3 regions of the Streptomyces sp. NPDC033180 genome follow, and region 1 is predicted to be linked to each of the others. Evidence: riboswitches for the same ligand, from Rfam matches in the RefSeq annotation. Region 1 holds a riboswitch; each other region holds the start of a gene.
The links. A riboswitch is a leader RNA that binds a small molecule or an ion and turns the genes downstream of it on or off. The one in region 1 is predicted to bind cyclic di-AMP.
Positions count from the first base shown of each region.

Region 2: it holds a riboswitch for cyclic di-AMP, as region 1 does, so the genes downstream of both, ACZ5WE_RS28215 (M23 family metallopeptidase) here and ACZ5WE_RS23750 (C40 family peptidase) in region 1, are expected to answer to the same signal.
Region 3: it holds a riboswitch for cyclic di-AMP, as region 1 does, so the genes downstream of both, ACZ5WE_RS07460 (LysM peptidoglycan-binding domain-containing protein) here and ACZ5WE_RS23750 (C40 family peptidase) in region 1, are expected to answer to the same signal.

Region 1 covers NZ_JBVIPU010000009.1:58,355-61,617, forward strand. The annotation lists gene ACZ5WE_RS23740 (ATP-dependent Clp protease proteolytic subunit) at 104-739, shown strand; gene ACZ5WE_RS23745 (hypothetical protein) at 747-1,055, shown strand; cyclic di-AMP (ydaO/yuaA leader) riboswitch at 1,411-1,583, shown strand; gene ACZ5WE_RS23750 (C40 family peptidase) at 1,587-2,060, shown strand; gene ACZ5WE_RS23755 (DUF6328 family protein) at 2,201-2,773, shown strand; gene ACZ5WE_RS23760 (LysE family translocator) at 2,751-3,263, opposite strand, start outside.
Region 2 covers NZ_JBVIPU010000012.1:154,281-157,543, reverse strand. The annotation lists gene ACZ5WE_RS28225 (M16 family metallopeptidase) at 1-190, shown strand, start outside; gene ACZ5WE_RS28220 (M16 family metallopeptidase) at 187-1,572, shown strand; cyclic di-AMP (ydaO/yuaA leader) riboswitch at 1,793-1,956, shown strand; gene ACZ5WE_RS28215 (M23 family metallopeptidase) at 1,969-2,772, shown strand; gene ACZ5WE_RS28210 (GntR family transcriptional regulator) at 2,996-3,263, shown strand, end outside.
Region 3 covers NZ_JBVIPU010000002.1:176,220-179,482, reverse strand. The annotation lists gene ACZ5WE_RS07470 (carbohydrate ABC transporter permease) at 1-836, shown strand, start outside; partial or broken gene ACZ5WE_RS07465 (DoxX family protein) at 975-1,277, shown strand; gene ACZ5WE_RS07460 (LysM peptidoglycan-binding domain-containing protein) at 1,346-2,071, opposite strand; cyclic di-AMP (ydaO/yuaA leader) riboswitch at 2,074-2,230, opposite strand; gene ACZ5WE_RS07455 (hypothetical protein) at 3,124-3,263, opposite strand, start outside.

The sequences.
Region 1 (3,263 bases):
TGCCCACGTCGTCGCGCCATCTCACCCGAACGTTACGTACGTCCTGTACATTTTTTACAGGAGCCTTGGGGAGCAGCCGACCCCGGCAGAGGAGAGACGTGCCATGAACCGACCGTTCGCCCGCTATGTCCTGCCCGAGTTCACCGAGCGCACCAGCACGGGGCAGCGGACCCTCGACCCGTACTCGAAGCTCCTCGAGGAGCGCATCGTCTTCCTGGGGACGCCGATCGACGACACGTCGGCCAACGACGTGATGGCACAGTTCATGCACCTCGAATATCTGGCGCCCGACCGCGACATCGCGCTCTACATCAACTCCCCCGGCGGCTCGTTCAGCGCGATGACCGCGATCTACGACACGATCCGGTTCGTCTCCTGCGACGTGGAGACGACGTGCCTGGGGCAGGCAGCGTCGTCGGCCGCCGTCCTGCTGGCCGCGGGGACGCCCGGCAAGCGGTTCGCGCTGCCCGGCGCCCGGGTGCTGATCCACCAGCCCTCGCTCGCCGAGCCGGTCCACGGCCAGACCTCCGACCTGGCGATCCAAGCCGACGAACTCCTGCGCACCCGCGCGCAACTGGAGAGGCTGCTCGTCCAACACACGGGCCAGAGCGCGGAACGCGTCTCGGCCGACATCGAACGGGACAAGATCCTCAGCGCGACCGAGGCAGTTGACTACGGCCTGGTGGACCGGATCATCGCGAGCCGCAAGTCGTCCCTCCGCACCCCGGGCGCGGGGTGAAGCGCCGATGCTGCCACCCGAACTTCCTCCGCTGCCCGCGCTCACCCGCGCCGAGGGCGAGTTGATCGACCGGTACCTCGAAGTGATCGACCTGGTGGGCCGGATCAACCCCGCCCGCGCCTCGGACACCTACGGCGGGCTGCGCGCCGCCCAGGCCCTGGTCGGCAGCGCGACCGCCCTGCGGGACGCGCTGACGCTCATGCACCAGCGGGGAGAGAGCGCCGTGCACGCAGCGACGTTGGCACGGGCTCTGCGGGTCCTCGACGGGGAGCGGCGGGCCGGGCGGGTCACCGTTCCGCCTCCGACAGCGTCCTGAGCACCCGTCATCCAGCGGCCCGGAGTCCGATGCGTCCCGGGCCGATCTCAAACGAACCAAACGGGCTACCTCGTTCGGCGTAGACAATCGTCGTTATTCGGGCCGTCTGCAGTTGCGTCAGATGTGTACGCGGGGGCCGGAATTACTTGTTCCGGTGCTGGTCGAACGATCGTCGGGTGCCGTTCCCGGACCCCGAATCCGACCTTGTCCACCCGAACGGTTCAGCCGTGAGGAGCCTCACAAAACGCCGTTTCGGCTCGGAATTCGCGCCCTTGACGGGTCAAGATCCCTTTCGACGACAAGCCCCCGCCGCAGCGGCGGGGCGGTCCGGGCGGACGCCGAGTCCTGCCGCCGCCCGGATGACCGGTCGACATCGGTGCATTGGCAGGAGTGGAGGACCCAGGCATGACGGGTCGGTCCGGAAAGTCCGGACGCAGGCCCTTGGGGTGAAGCCGCACATCGCGGCCGGGCAACTTTGTCAGCCCGAATCCGACAGGTCATCCTTCACAGGCGGTTGACGAAGGGTTGCGCATGACCGCGCTGAATCATGTTCCGTCGCTGCTCACCAGGGCCGGTTCCGTATCGGCCCTCACGCTCGCCGTCGTAGGCGGCACGCTCGTGGCCCCAGGGCTCACGTCGGAGGCAGAGGCGGCGACTCACGGGACGAAGGCGCTCAAGATCGCCGCCTCCAAGAAAGGCTCCCCGTACGGCTACGGAGCGACGGGGCCGAACCGGTTCGACTGCTCGGGCCTGACCCAGTACTCGTTCAAGCGCGCGGGCAAGAAACTGCCGCGCACCGCCGGACAGCAGTACAACAAGACCCGCCATGTCTCCGCGTCCAACCGCACCCGCGGTGACCTGGTCTTCTTCCACTCCGGCCGGAACGTCTACCACGTCGGCATTTACGCCGGCAAGGGCCGGATCTGGCACGCTCCCAAGTCGAACACCGTGGTGCGGCTCGAGAAGATCTGGACGAAGAGCGTCTCCTACGGCCGGGTGCGCTGATGGCCCGTCACTGACCGCCGGTCACCGGCCCGTCCGGGGGCGGTGGCGGCGGCCGCACGGCCGCCCGCCACCGCTCGCCCGGCCCTCCGCTCGGCGTGCCCGCCAGGCGTGGGGCACCTCGACGCGGATACTCGTGCGCCATGGCCGAAAACAACAGTCCCTCCACCGCAGGCGAGCCGCCACGCAACGAGACGCGCTTCGAACGCGCCGATCGCAACTTCGCGGAGATCCTCCAGGAACTGCGGGTCACGCAGGCCGGGGTGCAGATCCTCTTCGCGTTCCTGCTGACGCTCGCTTTCACCGAGCGCTTCCCCTCGCTCGACACGGTGCAGCGCGCCACCTACGTGACCACGCTGCTGCTCGCCGTCCTCGCCGCGGCGTTGTTCACCGCTCCGGCCGCCGTGCACAGGTCGCTGTTCGGGCAGCGCGCCAAGCCGCTGATCGTGCGGGTGTCGTCCCGCCTCGCCGGCGTCGGTCTGGGGGTCCTGGTGTTCGCGGTCTCCGGCGCCGTGCTGCTGGTCGTCGACGTGGCGGTGGGCAGGACCGGAGGGATCATCGCGAGCGCGGGCACGCTGGTGGTGTGCGCCGGCCTGTGGGGCCTGCTCCCCCTCCTGGTGCGCGGCGCGGCGGACAAGGGCGAGGACGGGAGTGGGGGCGACGAGGGCACGGAATCGGACACGTCGCGCGGCGTCAGGCCAGCAGGGCCTCGGTGAGGAGCACCAGGCCGAGCACGCTGAGCGCGACGCCCGTGCCGCCCTCGATGGCACGGGCCGTGCGCGGCCTGCGCAGCCACCGCCCGAGCCGGTCGACCAGGAGGGCGACGACCGGGAACCACACCAGGGCGAGGGCCACGATGATGGACGCGAGCAGCAGGGTCCTCGGCATCGCGGGGCTGCCCGCGGGCACGAACTGGGGCAGCACGCTGAGGAAGGTGATGGGCGCCTTGGGGTTGAGGGCGTTGGTGAAGAAGCCCTGCCGCAGGCTGCCCCCGGCCGCCGCCTGCTCCGCGCCGTCCCGCGCACCGAAGCTCTCGAGCGGACGCGCCGCCGACCGCAGCGCGCGGTAGCCGAGGTACAGCACGTAGGCCCCACCCGCGGCCTGCAACGCCCGGAACAGCGTGGGAACCGCCGCGAGGACCGCCGCGACCCCGGCCACCGCGAGCGCCGTGTGCACCAGGAGCCCGCCCGCGACACCGACCGCGCA
Region 2 (3,263 bases), on a different contig from region 1:
CGTCCTGTTCGGTGACCCGCAGCTCGCCCTCACCGCCGTCAAGCGCGTCCTGGACGTCACCGCCGAAGAGGTCAAGGCGGTCGCGGCGGCCCGCCTGCGCCCCGACAACCGCGCGGTGCTCGTGTACGAGCCCATCGCCCCTGAGGCCGACGAAGCCAACGACGAGGACGAAGAGGAGGCGGCGAAGTGAGCGAGGCCGCAACGATGCAGTTCCACCCGCAGCCCCAGGCGGGCGCCGCACGGCCGTGGGCCTTCCCCGCGCCCGAGCGAGCCACCCTGGACAACGGCCTCACCGTGCTGCGTTGCCACCGCCCCGGCCAGCAGGTCGTCGCCGTGGAGGTCCACCTGGAGGCGCCGCTCGAAGCCGAGCCTGCGGGCCTTGACGGCGTCGCCACGATCATGGCGAGGGCCTTCAACGAAGGCACCGACAAGCACTCCGCCGAGGATTTCGCCGCCGAACTCGACCGCTGCGGCGCCACCATGGACGCGCACGCCGACCACCCCGGTGTCCGTGTCTCCCTCGAAGTCCCGGTCTCGCGCCTCCCGAAGGCGCTCGGCCTGCTCTCCGACGCCCTGCGCGCCCCCGCCTTCGCGGACAGCGAGATCGAACGGCTCGTACGCAACCGCCTGGACGAGATCCCGCACGAGGCGGCGAACCCGGGACGCCGCGCCGCCAAGGAGCTGTCCCGGCAGCTCTTCCCGGCGACCTCCCGCATGTCGCGCCCCCGCCAGGGCACCGAGGAGACGGTCACGGCCATCGACTCGGCGGCGGTGCGCACCTTCTACGAGAAGCACGTGCGTCCCGCCACGGCGACCGCCGTGGTCGTGGGCGACCTGACCGGCGTCGACCTGGACGCCGTCCTCGCCGACACCATCGGCGCCTGGACGGGCGGTACCGCCGAGCCGCGTCCGGTGCCTCCGGTGACCGCGGACGACACCGGGCGTGTCGTCATCGTGGACCGCCCCGGGGCCGTCCAGACGCAGTTGCTCATCGGCCGCGTGGGGCCGGACCGGCACGACCGCGTCTGGCCCGCGCAGGTGCTCGGCACGTACTGCCTGGGCGGCACCCTCACCTCGCGCCTGGACCGCGTCCTGCGCGAGGAGAAGGGATACACCTACGGCGTACGGGCGTTCGGCCAGGTCCTGCGTTCCGCCCCGGACGGCAGCGGCGCCGCGATGCTCGCCATCAGCGGCTCCGTGGACACCGAGTCCACGGGTCCGGCGCTCGACGACCTGTGGAAGGTCCTGCGCACCCTCGCCGCGGAGGGCCTCACGGACGCCGAGCGCGATGTCGCCGTGCAGAACCTGGTGGGCGTCGCCCCGCTCAAGTACGAGATGGCGGCGTCCGTCGCGGCCACCCTCGCCGACCAGGTCGAGCAGCACCTGCCGGACGACTTCCAGGCCCAGCTGTACCGCCGGTTGGCCGAGACCGGCACCGTGGAGGCCACCGCCGCCGTGGTGAGCGCCTTCCCCCAGGACCGCCTTGTGACGGTGCTCGTCGGGGACGCGGCGCAGATCGAGGAGCCTGTCAGGGCGCTCGGCATCGGTGAAGTGAGTGTGGTCACGGGGTGAGTGCGGGGTGCGCGCGAACTGAGTGACAGTCAGGACATATCGGGACCCCGGTGGCGAGAAATCGCTACTGGGGTCCTCATATGTCCGAATTAGTATGGAGGTTACGTGTCTGACCTGTGGCGTGCGCTACAAAAGCTCTGATCCGTTTGTCGTTTGAAAGACGCCCCGCTTAGCGTCTGGTCCGGCTGTTCGTCATGCAGTACGCCGCGCCCGCGGCACCGGACAGTCATCGCCGAGTCCCCGTACGGCGCGAGCCAGGGGAGCCGGGGACCCACATGTCCCCTTGGGGTGAATCGGGAACCTCGCCGTGAGGTGAGGGACTCGTAGGAGACCTTCCTGCTCCGAACCCGTCAGCTAACCCGGTAGGCGAGAAGGAAGGAAAGGATCAGCCACTTCATGGCGTTCACCCGTGCCACCGGGAAGCACCGTCGCCCGAGCCGCCTCACGCGTACGACCGCGAACGTGGCGGGCGTCGCCGCCCTCACCACCACCGGTGTCATCGGGGGCCTGGCCGCTCCGGCGCTCGCCGCCGACGACGCGGTGACTCCCCAGCACACCGGCCTCACCCAGGCGATCTCCGTGGGCGACTCGCTCGCCCAGAGCGTCGACGCGCAGGCCGCTGCCCAGCAGCAGGCCGCCGACGACGCCGCAGCGGCCAAGAAGGCCGAAGAGGCCGCCAAGAAGAAGGCCGAGGAGGCCAAGCGCAAGGCCGAGGCCGAGGCGAAGGCCAAGGCCAAGAAGGAGCGCGAGGCCAAGGAGCGTGCCGCTCGCGAGGCCGAGCGCAAGCGCCTCAACAGCTACGTCTCCCCGATCACCGGCTCGTCCATCTCCACGGGCTACCAGACCGGTGGCGCCATGTGGTCCTCCGGCAGCCACACCGGTGTCGACTTCCACGCCGCGTCCGGCACCTCGGTGCACGCGGTCGGCTCCGGCACCGTCGTCGAGGCCGGCTGGGGCGGCGCCTACGGCAACAACGTGGTCATCAAGATGAACGACGGCACGTACACCCAGTACGGCCACATGTCGTCCCTCGGTGTCACGGTCGGCCAGGCGGTCACTCCGGGCCAGCAGATAGGCCTCTCCGGCTCCACCGGCAACTCCAGCGGCCCGCACCTCCACTTCGAGGCCCGCACCGGCGCGGACTACGGCACGGACATCGACCCGGTCGCCTACCTCCGCTCGCACGGCGTCAACGTCTGATCCCGGCCCGAACTCACGCGGTCGCACGCGGCGCACCTGATTCACCGAAAGCCCCGGCTCGTCGAGAGCCGGGGCTTTCGCCGTTCCCGTATCTCCTTTGGCCAAAAGTATCCCTGGATTTCGGCCGACCGTCGGAAATTCGGCCGCTCTGCAATAGAGTCCCCGGACAGGCGAACAGGCGTCGATCGACCGCGTTTCGCGGGGATTAAGGCGGAGGTCAGTCATGCGCATTCCCGCGCACTCGGTATGCACGGCCATCCGGGACGACATCGTCTCCGGTGTCTACGAACGGGGCGGCCGGCTCACCGAGGAACTGCTCGCGCGCCGCTACGGAGTCTCCCGCGTCCCCGTGCGCGAGGCCCTGCGCACCCTGGAGGCCGAGGGCTTCGTCGTCACGCGCCGGCACGCGGGCGCGTGCGTCGCGGAACCCACCGAACAGGAGGCGGCCGACCTCCTGGAGGTCCGCGCGCTCCTGGAGCCGCTGGGTGCGG
Region 3 (3,263 bases), on a different contig from region 1:
GGGACGACGCGAGGGTCAGGGCGGGCCGCGCGCTGCGGCTCTCGCTGCTGATCGCGCTCGCGCTCCTGTTCCTGATCCCCTTCTACCTCCTCGTACGCAACGGCCTGTCGTCCGAGAGTGACATCACCTCGCCCGAGTGGACATTCTTCCCTTCCTCGCTGCGGTGGGGGAACATCAAGGAACTCTTCGACGACACGTCGGTGCCGTTCGCCCGCTCTCTGCTCAACTCCTCGCTGATCGCGGTCGCGACGACGGTCGGCACGCTGCTGCTGGCCTCGCTGGCCGGCTACGGCCTGGCCCGCATCCCGTACCGCCACGCGAACAAGGTGTTCTACGCGATTCTCGGCACGTTGATGGTCCCGGCCTCCGTCACCTTCGTGCCGACGTTCGTCCTGGTGTCGTCGCTCGGCTGGGTGTCGACGCTGCGCGGGCTGATCGTCCCGACTCTGTTCTCCGCCTTCGCGTGCTTCATCTTCCGGCAGTACTTCCTCGGATTCCCACGGGAGTTGGAGGACGCGGCGCGCGTTGACGGGCTCGGATACTGGCGCACGTACTGGCGGGTGGTGGTGCCCAACTCCCGGCCGGTCTTCGCCGCGGTGGGCACGATCGTCTTCATCGGCGCGTGGAACTCGTTCCTGTGGCCGCTGGTCATCGGCCAGGACCGCAACGCGTGGACGGTGCAGGTGGCGTTGTCGTCGTTCACCACATCCCAGGTGATCAGACTGCACGAACTCTTCGTCGCGGCCGCTGTGTCGATCGTGCCGCTGCTCGTGGTGTTCCTGTTCTTCCAGCGGTGGATCGTGGCGGGGGTGGAGCGGTCGGGCATCGACGACTGACCTGGCCGGGCAGAGGGCGAACTCGTACTACCCAGGGAGTAGGACAGCCGCCATCAGCCGTACGACGCGCGGCGGGGACGCCTCGGGTGAAGGTGAGGACGGCAGAGCGGTTCTCACCTTCGTCCGACCGGCCTGCACATGGAGACGGCCCATGCATTTCCGGGCGCATGGCCCGTCTGGTACGCGGGCGTCAACGAACTCGTGGGCGGCACGCTGGTGATGCTCGGCCTCGGCACACGTACGGCGGCCCTGCTCTGTTCCGCGGAGATGGCGTACGCGTACTTCGACACCCATGCGTCCCAGGGGCTGATTCCCCTGGACAACGGCGGAGAGGTCGCCGCGTTCCACTGCTGGGCGTTCTTGCTGCTCGTCTTCACCGGGCCGGGCGCCCTGTCCCTGGACCGGCTGATGCCTCGTCAGCGCGCCCGCCGGAATCCGTAGCGGTGCGTGGCCGCAGGCAGGCCTGAGCCCCGGACACCTGGCGGGCCGGGGCTCAGAGGGGATGCGGCCTAGTACGGGCCGTTGACGTTGTCCATCGAGCCGTACCGGTCGGCCGCGTAGTTGCAGGCGGCGGTGATGTTGGCGACCGGGTCGAAGCTGTCCAGCGAGGTGCCGGGCACGTGGTAGGCGTCGAACGTGGGGCCGATGACCTGCAGGAGACCCTTGGAGGGGGTTCCGGCGACGGCGTTGGAGTCCCAGTTGTTGATAGCCAGCGGGTTGCCGGAGGACTCGCGCATGATGTTGCGGTGGATGCCCTCGTAGGAGCCGGGGATGCCGCGCTGGGCCATGATGTCGAGCGACTCCTTGATCCAGCCGTCGAGGTCGTTGGTGTACGACTTCTTCGCCGGGGCGGAGGCGGGCTTGGCGGCGGGCGCGTCCTTGCGCTCGGAGCGGTCCGCGCGCTCGGCCGGAGCCTTCTCGCCGAGGGTGAGCTCGAGACCGGGGTGGATCAGTGCAGGGTCGCCACCGAGGGCGTCGCGGTTGTCCTGGTACAGCTTCTTCCAGCCGCCGCTCAGCGAGTGCTCTCGGACGATCTTGGAGAGGGTGTCGCCCGCGGCGACGACGTAGGTCTTCGGGGCGGCGGCGGGCTTGGCGGCCGGAGCGGCCTGCGCGGCGCCGGCGGCGGTCGCGCCGAGCACCGGGAGCACGAGCACGGCCCCGCCTGTGCCCGCGGCGGCGATGCCCCGGCTGAGGGAGCTGGACTTGGGACGGCGGTGCTTACCCTTTGCAGGCATGACGAATTCCTCTCCGTCGCCTACGAGGTGAGCTGTCGGGTTCGGACGGGAGATGTCCGGTCGCACTGCGCATGCGTCTTCACCCCGAGCCGTTCCGGAATCCGGAACGGCGGCTTACCTGGGTCCCCCGCTCCTGCCGGGCGTAAGTGATTGATGGGAAGGGTTTCCGGACAGCGGCAGGATTCGGCGTTCCATCCGGATTGAGGGTGACGTTAAGCGAGAAAGACCGGACGGAACAAGAGCTGAATTCGAATAGGGAATGCGCGAGGACCGTCCCAGGTGACCGGAACCCCTCACCCTCTTTGATCGAAAAGCCCCAACTTTGTTTGCGCAGAACGGAAATGCGCTCAGTGACTGCCCTGGGGTCCCGAACTGGCGGTGTGACCCATTCCACTGTTTGGGGGCCGGACTTGAAGGCGCTTCGACGGCGTATCGGATTACGCCATTTCGTGTGAGTGTCCCGCAATAAGGGCGGGGCTTTATATGCGCCACTAATCGCTTGAAACAGGATGTTTTGCGGGCAAGCCGGACATGGCTGCGAGCTGTCACGACGCTAAATGTCGCTGTCGCCGCTGGGTAGTTCGTTGTGGCCCTCAGTCCAGTTGTTGACCCATCCGCACACCCCGCATGCGTAGCGGCCATTGACGCCTGACACCTCCGTGCCGCACCGGCGGCAGTCCGTCGTCGTTATCTCCTGAGATTCCAGGAACGCCATGGCCAACGTCTGGGGCCGATCGGATGTCATGGCATCGACCCTATCCCTGTGGCTGACGCCGTCCCGGCGAGGGGGGGGCGGGAGCGCGCCGGACCGCAGGCGGATGGGAATGCACCAACAATTCCCCCATGAGCCAAGCAAATGACCTGAGCGGTTACAGCAACTCATATGTGTGGGGGAGGGGGTGAGAGGAAATCGGGGCGGCTCCAACCAATTGCGGGCCGTCTTTTGACCGAACTGATAGTGCACACTGGGTAGTTACCTGGGTGTGGTGTCGGTGTTCACGCGGACGTTCGCCCGGGTGTGCGTCGGCAGGCGTGATCCATTCGGCGTGGGCTCAGGCGCCGGGCGTTCGGGGCGAGCGGAGTTGAGCGCGCAGGGCGGGCAGCCGGGCGCAGTCTTCGGACGTGGCCAGGCCTTCGCCCAGGGCCAGGAGCGACAGGAGCTGCACCGGCCGGCCGACTGCGGCCGCGGCCT